Regions from separate parts of the Rugamonas sp. GW822-FHT03B10 genome, predicted to be linked through region 1. Evidence: predicted binding sites of a transcription regulator. Region 1 holds the regulator's gene; each other region holds the start of a gene.
The links. The regulator FliA, encoded in region 1, starts transcription of late flagellar genes. The targets are predictions, from matches to a motif close to CTAAAGTTTNNNNNNNNNNNGCCGNTA.
Positions count from the first base shown of each region.

Region 2: a site for FliA is predicted at 2,366-2,392, ahead of AC1RQG_RS23190 (flagellin N-terminal helical domain-containing protein). Genes of this name have one in related genera too.
Region 3: a site for FliA is predicted at 1,523-1,549, ahead of AC1RQG_RS20415 (SPM autocatalytic domain-containing protein). Genes of this name have one in related genera too.

Region 1 covers NZ_JBXANP010000002.1:608,024-612,163, reverse strand. The annotation lists gene motD (flagellar motor protein MotD) at 1-758, opposite strand, end outside; gene AC1RQG_RS05825 (flagellar motor protein) at 760-1,506, opposite strand; gene AC1RQG_RS05820 (RNA polymerase sigma factor FliA) at 1,488-2,219, opposite strand; gene AC1RQG_RS05815 (MinD/ParA family ATP-binding protein) at 2,236-3,060, opposite strand; gene flhF (flagellar biosynthesis GTPase FlhF) at 3,053-4,140, opposite strand, start outside.
Region 2 covers NZ_JBXANP010000019.1:13,382-17,521, reverse strand. The annotation lists gene AC1RQG_RS23200 (response regulator) at 1-324, shown strand, start outside; gene AC1RQG_RS23195 (GGDEF domain-containing protein) at 476-2,068, shown strand; gene AC1RQG_RS23190 (flagellin N-terminal helical domain-containing protein) at 2,483-4,027, shown strand; gene AC1RQG_RS23185 (flagellar protein FlaG) at 4,115-4,140, shown strand, end outside.
Region 3 covers NZ_JBXANP010000014.1:109,270-113,409, reverse strand. The annotation lists gene AC1RQG_RS20420 (DUF885 domain-containing protein) at 1-726, shown strand, start outside; gene AC1RQG_RS20415 (SPM autocatalytic domain-containing protein) at 1,717-4,140, shown strand, end outside.

The DNA of each region.
Region 1 (4,140 bases):
GGCGTCGGCAATTCCGTCACCGTGTCGGGCAGGCCGGACAGGATGGTGACGGCCACCCGCCGGTTGCGCGCCCGGCCCTCGACCGAGGCGTTGGACGCCACCGGGTGGTTGGCCGCGTGGCCGACGGCCGTCAGCCGGGCCGGCGCCACGCCGGCGTCGATGAACAGCCGCACCACGCTGGCCGCCCGCACCGACGACAACTCCCAGTTCGACGGATACACGCTGTTGCGGATCGGCTGGTTGTCGGTGTGCCCCTCCACCTGCACGTCGTGGCTGTCATCCTTGAGCAGCACGGCCACCGCCCGCAGCGCTTCCGTCGATGCGGCCGTCAGGCGCGCGTCGCCCGGATCGAACAACACGCTGGCGTTGATCTCCACACTGACCCCGCGGCTGTTCTGCGTCACCCGCACCTTGCCCTCCTTGACCAGCGGCGCCAGCGTCGACAGCAGGTCCTGCGCCAGCTTGGTCATGTGTTCCTTTTCCTTGCGCAGCAATTCGGTGCGCCGGCGCAGGCCGGGATTGGGGATGGGCAGGTTCTGCACCTGGGTGGTGATGGGCTTGGCCGCGCCGGCCCCGCCGAAGGCGTCGCCCAGCGCGTCCGAGAACACCTGGTACTTGCCGATGTTGACCGACGACACGGCGTACATGACGACGAAGAAGGCGAACAGCAGCGTGATGAAGTCCGAATACGAGATCAGCCAGCGCTCGGGGTTCTCCACCTCCTCGTCGAACTTCCTGCGCGCGCGCCGGTATTGCATGTCACAGTTCCCGTAGCAGCGTGGCCACGCGCTCGTCGATCACGCGCGTGTGGTCGCCGGTGGCGATGTCGTGGAACACGGCGGCGGCGATCTCCTGCTGGTGCACGGCCTGGGTGACGATGGCCTTGAGCTTGTTGGCCACCGGGTACAGGAACAGATTGGCCAGGCCGACACCGTAGATGGTGGACACGAAGGCGACGGCGATGCCCGAGCCCAGCTTGCTGGGGTCGGTCAGGTTCTCCATCACGTGGATCAGGCCCAGCACGGCGCCCAGGATGCCGATGGTGGGCGCATAGCCGGCCGCCGACTCCCAGATCCGCACGGCCTGCCGCTGCTCGGTCTCGTAGGCCGTGATCTCGGTGTCGAGGATGTGGCGCAGCTTGTCGGGCGCGATGCCGTCGACGATCAGGCGCAGCCCCTTGGCGTTGAACTTGTCCTTGGAGGCGAGCATGTAGCGCTCCAGCGCCAGCAGGCCGTCGCGCCGCGCCGCCAGGTTCCAGGCGTTGATCTCGCGCGCCAGCGCGGCGCGGTTGTCGGGCGGCGGCGAGAACACCAGGCGCAGCATGCGCAGCCCGCGCCAGAAGGTGGGCGGACGGGTCTGCAGCAGCACGGCGCCGAAGGTGCCGACGATGACGATGGCGAACGCGGCCGGCTGGATCAGCGATCCGAGCTTGCCCCCTTCCAGCCCCTGGCCGACGACGATGCCGGCCAGCGCCAGCAGCACCCCGGCTACGCTGGCCCAGTCCAAGACCGCTCCCGTAAGGTGGCGCGCAGCCGCGCCACGGCTTGCGTGTGCAACTGCGACACGCGCGATTCCGACACGCCCATGACGGCGCCGATTTCCTTCAAGTTCAATTCCTCTTCGTAGTACAAGCCCATCAGGATCTTCTCGCGCGGCGGCAGGGCGTCGATGGCGTCGATCACGGCCTGGCGGAAGTCGCCGTCGAGCAGCGAGCGCAGCGGGTCGCTCTCCTCGTCCGAGCAATAGCGGTCGAGGAAGCTGTCGTTGCCGTCGTCGTCGTGGAAGTCCTCGTAATAGACCAGCTGGTGGCCGCCGCCGTCGGACAGCATCTCCTGGTAGTCGGCCAAGGACATCTTGAGCATCTTGGCCACCTCCGATTCCGTCGGCGGATGGCCGAGGCGCTGCTGCAGCGTGCTCATGGCCGTCTCGATCTTGCGCATGTTCTGGCGCATCGAACGCGGCAGCCAGTCGCTGTTGCGCAACTCGTCGAGCATGGCGCCGCGGATGCGCAGCACGGCATAGGTTTCGAACTGGGCGCCATGGGTTTCCTCGTAACGGCTGATGGCGTCGAGCAAGCCTATCATCCCGGCCTGGACCAGATCGTCCACCTCGACGCTGGGCGGCAGCTTGGCCTTCATATGGTGGGCGAGACGCTTAACCAGCGGCATGTGCTCCGTCAGCAAGCTGTCTCTGCTCGGTTTCCCTTTGACCGTGTACATAAATTCTTGTTATTCGTTAGGCGCTGAATTGATGCTGGCTCCCCGCGCGCATGGAAGGCGAGCCGGCCAGCGCAAACCGCCCCGCCAGTTGACGAAACGCGACCGAGGCGCCGGCCAGCGGGAAGGCGTCGACCACGGCCCGCCCCAGGCGCGCGGCCCGCTGCAGGTATTCGTCGGCCGGCACCGAGCCCATCGATACCAGGTTGACCGCCAGGTAACGGCTTGCCGCTTGCGCCATGTTATCGTATACCACCTTTGCTTCCGTTTCGGAAGCCCCGGTGACGAGAATTCCGAACGGGCGCCGGCCCAGCTCGTGGTTCAGGCGCTTGATCATGGCGTAGGCGGCCGTGATGGAACGGGCGTTGTTGGACACCTGCACCACGATCTCGGCGCTGGCCATGACCGGCACCGGGAACGCGCCGCCGTCGAATTCGCCGTCGACGATCACCATGCCGGTCTGGCGCACCAGCACGTCGAAGGCCTTGGCCAGCCGGCGCGCCTCGTCCGGGCCGCGGCGCGCCTCGCCGCGCGTCATCGAGGCCACCGTGAAGCCTTGCGGCGCCTCGTACAGCACCTGGTTCAGCGCGCACTCCTGGCGCGCCACGTTGAGCAGGCTGGCGCCGTCGTCGAGCCCGAGGCGCGAGGCCACGCCATGGGCGCTGGCGCAGGCATCCATCAGCAGCACGTCGTTGCCGGCGCGGGCCAGCGAGGCGGCCAGGTTGACCAGCATGGCGGCCTTGTCGTCCTGCGGCGTGGCCGACAGGAAGGTGACGATGCGTGGCGTGGGGCCGGCCAGCATCCGGCGCAGGCCTTCGGCCTGGTCGAAATCGAAGTTAGCCAAGGTGCACCTCGCGCAGCGAGCCGTCGGCGCCGGCGTTGGACATCAACAGCGGCAATTCCGCGTCCAGGTACTGGCCGGGGATGGCGTCGCGCTTGAGCTTGAAGGCGCGGTCGATCAGCCAGGCCGGGTCGGCCAGGTGCAGGTCTTCCGGCACGCGCTGGCCGTTGGAGACGTAGAACAGGTTCAGCTTCTGGCGGATCACCACGTCGAGCACGTTGCCGATGGCGGCCGCCTCGTCCAGCTTGGTCATGATGCAGCCGGCCAGGCCGCTGCCCTGGTAGGCGCGCACCACTTCGTTCAGGGTTTCCTGGGTGGCTGTGGCGTTCAGGCACAGCACGCGCTTGACGTCGGCGCCGGCGCCTTGCAGCATGGCCACCTGCTCGGTCACCATCTGGTCGCGCTGGCTGACGCCGACCGTGTCGATCAGCACCGTGTGCTTGTTCTTCAGTTCCTTGAGCGCGATGCGCAGGTCGGCCTCGTCCTTCACCGAGTGCACCATCACGCCCAGGATCTTGCCGTAGATGCGCAGTTGCTCGTGGGCGCCGATACGGTAGGCGTCGGTCGTGATCAGGGCCAGCTTGTCGGCGCCGTGGCGCATCACGCAGCGCGCGGCCAGCTTGGCGGTGCTGGTGGTCTTGCCCACGCCGGTGGGGCCCACCAGCGCGAACACGCCGCCCTGGTCGATCAGCGCGTCCTCGTTGGCCATGGTGCTCAGGTTGCGGGTCAACACGGTCTTGATCCAGCGCATGCTGTCGGCCGCGTCGCGGCTGGCCGGCAGTTTTTCGATCAGGTAGCGCGCCAGGCTGGCGGAAAAGCCGGCCGCCAGCATCTCGCGCAGCACGGTGGCCTTGTGCGGCTCGCGCTGCTGGGTCGAACCCCAGGCGATCTCGGCCAGCTGGGTCTCCATCATGCCGCGCATGGCGCGGATCTCTTTCATCATGCCGCTCATCTCGGCGGCGGCGTTCTGCTTGGCGCTGGCCACGGCGGCGGCCACCAGTTCGGAAATACGCTCCATGTCGAGGGCGGCGGCGCGCGGCTGGGCCGGCGCGGCGGCGGCGGCGGCCGTGGCCGACGCGTACG
Region 2 (4,140 bases), on a different contig from region 1:
AAGCAGAGCGCGCCGCGCGAACTGGTGACGGCGATCCGCCAGGTGGCCGGCGGCCTCAAGTACATCAGCCCCGCGCTGGCCCAGGAACTGGCCAACCACGTGGGCGAGGACCACGAGGCGCCGCCGCACGACGCGCTGTCGGACCGCGAATACCAGACCCTGACCATGATCGCCTCCGGCAAGACGGTGGGCGCCATCGCCAAGGAACTGTCGCTGTCGGTCAAGACCGTCAGCGAATACCGGGCCCGGCTGCTGGTCAAGATGAAGCTCAAGAACAGCGCCGAGCTGACCCACTACGCCATCAAGAACCAGCTGATCGAGTGAGGCGGACCGGAGCGGCGGTCCGGTGTTGCCAGGAAGAATACTTTGTATGCGTTTAATTAAGAGCACTTCCGGCCGCTAATCATCGCTATGCGCGGCCATCCTGTCGCCTATCATGATAGGACTGAGTCACTGAAAGAGGCTGTGCGCAACCATGTCTAGCAAACCCACCCCCGCGGCCGCGGCGGAGCAGAACCCGGCCGACATCGCCCGCGAAGCGTTCCGCCGCCTGGCCGTGCGCCGCATCGCGCCCACCCCCGACGCCTACCGCGACATCTACCTGGAGATCGCCGGCCTGCCGCCGGCCGCCCCGGCGGCGGCGCCGGCCGTGCTGGGCAGCGCCGACCCCGGCCCGGAATCCGTGCTGAGCGGCTTCGCCAGCCGGCTGTCGGACGGCGTCGGCGACCTGGCCGAGTTCGGCCGCCGCTTCAACCGCGCCGTCAAGTCGCGCGACTGGGACGGCTACGCCAAGGCCCTGTCGCAACTGGTGGACAAGCACATCACCGTCAAGAAGGGCATCGAGACGGCCGCCGCGCCCGATTCCGAGCAAAGCCGCATGCTGCGCGATCTGCTCAGCCGCACCCTCACCTTCGCCGTCGCCTCGCTGCTGACGGGCGCGCCGGCCCTGGTGGCCGAGGCCGAATCGCTGGGCGCGGCCACCAAGCAGGCCCACAGCGAGGAGGCGCTGGCCGAGATCGCCGTGCGCCTGAAGCAACTGTGCTACCAGATCGAACTCAAGAGCGGCGACACGGCCGAGCAGCAGGAATTGCTGCTGCGCCTGTTCAAGCTGCTGCTCGAGAACGTCAGCGAACTGCTCGACGACGACAGCTGGCTGCGCGGCCAGATCGACGCCGTGCAGAACCTGATCGCCGGCCCCATCGACCAGCGCGCGCTGGAGGAGGCCACGCGCAGCCTGAAGGACGTGATCTACAAGCAAAGCCAGCTCAAGCACAGCCTGTCGGACGTCAAGCTCACCGTCAAGAACATGATGATGACCTTCATCGACCGCCTCGGCCAGGTGGCCGCCTCGACCGGCGACTTCCACGAGAAGATCGGCGGCTATTCGGAGAAGATCAGCCGGGCCGAGAACATCGGCGAACTGAACCAGATCCTCGACGACGTGCTGCGCGAGACGCGCATCGTGCAGAGCGAGGCGCTCAAGGCGCGCGACAAGATGGTGCTGGCGCGCCAGGAGGTGCAGGACGCCGAGCAGCGCATCCATGCGCTCGAGGCCAAGCTGCAGCACATGAGCGAATTGGTGCGCGAGGACCAGCTCACGGGCAGCCTGAACCGGCGCGGCCTGGACGACGTGTTCGAACGCGAGACGGCCCGCTCGGACCGCCGCGGCACGCCGCTGTGCATCGCGCTGCTGGACCTGGACGACTTCAAGCGCCTCAACGACACCTACGGCCACATCGCCGGCGACGCGGCCTTGAAGCACCTGGTCAAGATCGTCAAGGAGACGCTGCGCTCGATGGACGTGATCGCCCGCTTCGGCGGCGAGGAGTTCCTGATCCTGCTGCCCGAGACGACGGTGGAGGCGGCCTCGCAGACGATGACGCGGCTGCAGCGCGAGCTGACCAAGCACTTCTTCCTGCACGACAACGAGAAGGTGCTGATCACGTTCTCGGCCGGGGTGGCGCTGCGCCGTCCCAACGAGGACCAGGCCGAACTGGTCAAGCGGGCCGACAAGGCCATGTACCAGGCCAAGCAGTCGGGCAAGAACCGGGTGGTGGTGGCCGACTGACGACGCGCCCCGGGCCCCGCGGACGGGGGGCGCAGGCGGGGTCAAAGGCGGGGTCAGGTCATAAGGAAAGGCAACATGCGCGCATGTTGCCTTTTTTTATGACCTGACCCCGTCTTTTTTCGTCCAGACTGTTGTCATCCAGACCACCATTTGCGCCCGCCGTGGTCCACATCGCGGGGAAATACGGGCCAAAATATAATTATTTTCGCCCTAAAGATTCGACGAACGCGGTCGTTTAAGCGGGCATGGGCGGCCAACGTTGAGCCCCGAAAGTGAAAATTTCGCGCCTTTTTTTGCCTAAATTTTCCCGTGGGGCAACCGTTACACATTACAACAGCGGTTTGATTGTCTCGGAACGCGGAGACAGACCAAAGTGAAATGAGCAAGTAGCCCAACCTAGTCTGGAGAACCATCATGTCGCAAACCATCAACACCAACATTGCCTCGCTGAACGCACAACGTAACCTGAACAGCTCGCAAGGCGCACTGCAAACCTCGCTGCAACGCCTGTCTTCCGGCCTGCGCATCAACAGCGCCAAAGACGACGCCGCCGGCCTGGCCATTTCCGAGCGTTTCACTTCGCAGATCCGCGGCAATACGACGGCAGCGCGCAACGCCAATGACGGCATCTCGCTGGCGCAAACGGCTGAAGGTGGCTTGAGCACCGCCGGCGACCTGCTGCAGCGGATCCGCGAACTGGCCGTGCAGTCGGCCAACGGCAGCAACTCCGCATCGGACCGCAAGTCGATCCAGAACGAGGTGTCGGCCCTGTCCAAGGAGCTGGACCGCGTCGCCACCAGCACCCAGTTCAACGGCCAGAACGTGCTCGACGGCAGCCTGACCAACACCCAGTTCCAGGTCGGCGCCAACTCGAACCAGATCATCAACATCGGCGTGCAGAGCGCCAAGGCCGCCGACATCGGCAACAACACCATCAAGCCGGTCGACTCCGCCACCTCGCTGTCGCAAGCCGTCGCCGGCGCCGGCGCCGACCTGACCACCGACGTCAACAACCTGCTGACGGCCGACGACACGCTGACCATCAAGTCGGGCACCGGCACCACCAAGGATGTGTTCGTCAAGACCGGCACCGCCACCACCGCCAGCGACACGGCCAAGGCCATCGCCGACAAGGTCAACGCCGTGAGCTCGGACACCGGCGTGACGGCGCAAGCCAAGACGGTCGCCACCATCGCCGGCATCCAGGACGGCGCGGTCAACTTCCAGCTGCGCGGCGCCAACTCGACCGCCAACGACGCCAACTCGAAGGCCGTCACCATCACCGCCAAAGTGGTGGGCGGCGACCTGTCGGCCCTGGCGCAAGCGATTAATGCCCAGACCAACACCACCAACGTGACGGCCAGCATCAAGATCGACGCCACCGGCAAGAAGGAACTGCAGCTGAACGACAGCACCGGCAACAACATCCAGCTGTCGGCCCAGACCGGCGACGTGGCGTTGAACGCCGCCACCGTGCGCGGCGCCGATGTCAGCGGCGCGGCCTCGACCACCACCGCGGCGCTGACCGTGGGCGCCACCGCGGCCGTCGGCGGGCGCGTCGAGTTCTCGTCCGATTCGGGCTTCTCGATCACCAGCACGACCTCGGTCGTGACCGGCGGCACCGCCGTCGGCAGCGATCTGCAATCGGTCGGCAAGATCGACGTCAGCTCGGTGGACGGCTCCAACGCCGCCCTGCTGACCATCGACTCGGCCCTGAACCAGATCAACAGCAACCGCGCAGCGCTCGGTGCGATCCAGAACCGTTTCGCCTCGACCATCTCGAACCTGCAAACGACGACCGAGAACCTGTCGGCCTCGCGTAGCCGGATCCAGGATACCGACTTCGCGGCGGAGACGGCCAGCCTGACCCGCGGCCAGATCCTGCAACAGGCCGGTACCGCGATGTTGGCCCAGGCCAACTCGCTGCCGAACGGCGTGCTGTCGCTGCTGCGTGGTTAAACCCGTGTGACGATGGATCCACATCGTTAAAACCCGGTTCCCCGGCCGACTCGTGCGGCCGGGGATTTTGCATAGACAGGAACCATCATGACCATCGACTCACTAAGCACTGC
Region 3 (4,140 bases), on a different contig from region 1:
TACGCCAAGCTGCCCCAGCAGTTCGGGTTGCTGCCCAAGGCCAAGGTCAAGATCATGCCGGTCGAGCAGTTCCGCGAGGAGGGCGCGGCCGCCGCGTCCTACAACCTGGGCACGCCGGACGGCAGCCGGCCCGGCCGGGTGATGGTCAACACGGGCGAGTTCGCCAAGCGCTCGCTGATCGACGTGGAGACCACGGCCCTGCACGAGGGCGTGCCGGGCCACCACATGCAGATCGCCATCGCCCAGGAATTGCAGGGCCTGCCCGCGTTCCGCCAGCAGCCGAACTACACGGCCTACACGGAAGGCTGGGCCCTGTACGCCGAGCGGCTGGGCGAGGAGCTGGGCTTCTACAGCGATCCGTACAGCTACTACGGCCATTTGCAGGACGAGATGCTGCGCGCCATCCGGCTGGTGGTCGATACCGGCCTGCACTATAAACAGTGGAACCGCCAGCAGGTGGTCGACTTCTTCCATGCCCACTCCGGCATCGAGGAGGTGGACGTGCAAAGCGAGACCGACCGCTACATCGTGTGGCCGGCCCAGGCGCTCGGCTACAAGATCGGCCAGCTGAAGATCCTGGAACTGCGCGACTATGCGCGTCGGCAACTGGGCGCCAAGTTCGACATCCGCGCCTTCCACGACGAGGTGCTGGGCGCCGGCGCCTTGCCGATGGATGTGCTGGAGGCGCGCGTCAAAGCCTGGGTCGCGGCACAGCAACGGGCCTGAGCGTTCCGCCTTCCTCGTCCGGCGCCGTGCGAGGCGGCCGGGCCAAGACAGCGCCGACAGCGGCGCCCCGGCAACGGGGCGCCGCTGTCGCATTGTTCAGCAGCATTTTCACCTTTGTGTGTAGTCGAGGGAAATTCGCGCGCCAGATTGGCGAGCCCATGCGGTGTAGGACCGCTCCTACGCTGCCCGCCGGCCGGCCGGAAGTTGTCAATACATATATGGTGTGGCGCGGCGGCCGGTGGCTAGCGCGGATGGGATGGCCGGGCTATCCCCCAAACAGGGCATGCGGGCCCAGGCTGGTGTCCAAGAGGGGTGGCACGGGTCCGCGCCATGTCATGCGGGCGTCATGCGGATCGTGCACAGTCATGTCCGCCCTTGAGTTTCCCCAGTGAATTACGACGGTTTCGTCATTCTGTTTGCCGGATGGCATCCAAGTTGCAAGCTCTACAATGGCCTCGACCGTCGCCAGGCGGGCCGTTGGTTGCAGCAAAATCTTGCAAGATCAATAGGTTGCGAGCGAACGACAGCCTGACAGAAAAATTCTTTTGGGAAATTAGGTGGGTTATACTGCGAGGTATTGCCCTACGTAAACATGTTCCATTCGCTGGTCAACGCGGGTGTCAATATATTGCCTGGCGAGAATAAGTTTACTTAATGGAAGTATCCACCCGGTCGCTTTGTACGAAAACGGGCCGAGTGCGGATACCTACGCAGCAGTGTCATGCCAGTATGGAAAAGTTGTTTAAATTACAGTTCGCGTAACCAGCCATCCGCCTGACGGCGCGGCATTAAATTCCTAAAGTTAACTTTTTTGTTGACGTTAAGAATGAACGGCCGGGTTCGTTGTGGTCACAGCATCGGTTTTACAGAATATTTAAGAGTACAAAAACGTCAATTGCCATGGTGGGGATAGGAGCTGAGGGGGAATGCCCGTCGGCTCCTGTCCGTTTCCAAACAGAAAATTAGCGGCGACCTTCAGGAGAAATGCAAATGAGCAGCATCTTAGCTACCTATACAACTGACCAGATCGCGAATCTGACCACCCAAGAGATCGCAGCGCTATATACCTCTGACATCACGGTACTGAATTCGGATCAAATCGCCGCTTTCACCACCACGCAAATTGCCGTATTCAGCTCCCTGCAGATCGGCGCGATCACGACGGCCAGCCTGCCGTCGCTGACCACCGCCGATTTCGCCGCCATCACGACCACCGCGCTGGCCGGCCTGACCACCGCGCAGACCAAGGCGCTGACGACCGATCAGGTCGTCGCCCTGACCACCGCCCAAGCCAACGTCCTGTCGACCCAGCAAGTCGCCGCGCTGAGTACCGATGATCTGGCCGCGATGCAAACCGCTGATTTCGCCGCCCTGAAGACCTCCGCCATTGCCGCCCTGTCGACGGGACAGGTCAAGGCCCTGACCACCGACCAGGTCGTCGCCCTCGACACGAGCCAGGCCAACGCCCTGACCAGCGCGCAAGTCGCCTCGCTCAGCACGGACGATATCGCCGCCATGCAGACGGCCGATCTGGCCGCCCTGAAGACGTCGTCGATCGCCGCGTTGGCGTCGGCGCAGGTCGCCGCGCTGACCACCAACCAGATTAACAGCCTGGCGACCGCCCAGCTCGTCGCCCTGAGCACGGCGAATATCGCCAACGGCCTGACCACCGACCAGATCGTCGCGCTGACGTCGGACCAACTGCGCGCCCTGAGCACCGCGCAGGTCGCTGCCCTGTCGAGCAACAACATCGCCGCCATCGAGACGGCCGACATCACCGGCATCACCACCGCTGGTATCGCCGCGCTGAAGTCGACGCAAATCGCCGGCCTGAGCACCGCCCAGGTGGCCTCCCTGTCGACCAACCAGATCGTCGCGCTGAGCACGGCGGCCATGAACGGCATGAGCACCGACCAGATCGGCGCCCTGACGACCAACCAGGCAGCGACCCTGAGCACGAGCCAGGTGGCCAGTCTGTCGACCAACTCCCTGGTTGCCCTGACCACGGCCGACTTCGCCGCCCTGAAGACGGCCGCCATCGCCGCCCTGTCGACCAACCAGATCAAGGCCCTGACCACCGACCAGGTGGTGGCCCTGTCGACGGCCGAGGCGAACTCGCTGTCGAGCGCGCAGATTAGTGCGCTGAGCACGGACGATGTCGTCGCCCTGGAGACGGCCGACCTGGCCGCCCTGAAGACGTCGTCGATCGCCGGCCTGAGCACCGCCCAGGTCGCCGCGCTGACCACCAACCAGGTGCACAACCTGGGCACGGCCCAGCTCGCCGCACTGAGCACGGCGAATGTGGCCGCCGGCCTGACCACCGACCAGATCGTCGCGCTGACCTCGAGCCAGCTGGCCGCCCTGGGCACCGCGCAGGTCGCCGCCCTGTCGAGCAACAACCTCGGCGCCATCGAGACGGCCGACATCGTCGGCCTGTCGACCGCCGCCATCGCCGCCCTCAAGTCGGCGCAGATCGTCGGTCTGAGCACCGACCAGGTGGCCGCCCTGTCGACCAACCAGATCGTCGCGCTGAGCACGGCCGCCATGAACGGCATGAGCACCGACCAGATCGGTGCCCTGACGACCAACCAGGCCGCCGTCCTGAGCACGGGCCAGGTGGCCAGTCTGTCGACCAACGCCATCGCCGCGCTGTCGACGGCTGATTTCGCCGCCCTGAAGACGGCCGCCATCGCCGGTCTGTCGACCAACCAGATCAAGGCCCTGACCACCGACCAGGTGGTGGCCCTGTCCACGGCCGAGGCGAACTCGCTGTCGAGCGCCCAGATTGCCGCGTTGAGCACGGACGATGTCGCCGCGCTGGAAACGGCCGACCTGGCCGCCCTGAAGACGTCGTCGATCGCCGGCCTGAGCGCCGCCCAGGTCGCCGCGCTGACCACCAACCAGGTGCACAACCTGGCCACTGCCCAGCTCGCCGCCCTGAGCACGGCCGACGTCGCCAATGGCCTGACCACCGACCAGATCGTCGCGCTGACCTCGAGCCAGCTGGCCGCCCTGAGCACCGCGCAGGTCGCTGCCCTGTCGAGCAACAACATCGGCGCCATCGAGACGGCCGACATCGTCGGTCTGTCGACCGCCGCCATCGCCGCCCTCAAGTCGGCGCAGATCGCCGGTCTGAGCACCGACCAGGTGGCCGCCCTGTCGACCAACCAGATCGTTGCGCTGAGCACGGCCGCCATGAACGGCATGAGCACCGACCAGATCGGCGCGCTGACGACCAATCAGGCCGCCGCCCTGAGCACGGCCCAGGTGGCCGGTCTGTCGACCAACGCCATCGCCGCCCTGTCGACGGCCGACTTCGCCGCCCTGAAGACGGCCGCCATCGCCGGTCTGTCGACCAACCAGATCAAGGCCCTGACCACCGACCAGGTGGTGGCCCTGTCCACGGCCGAGGCG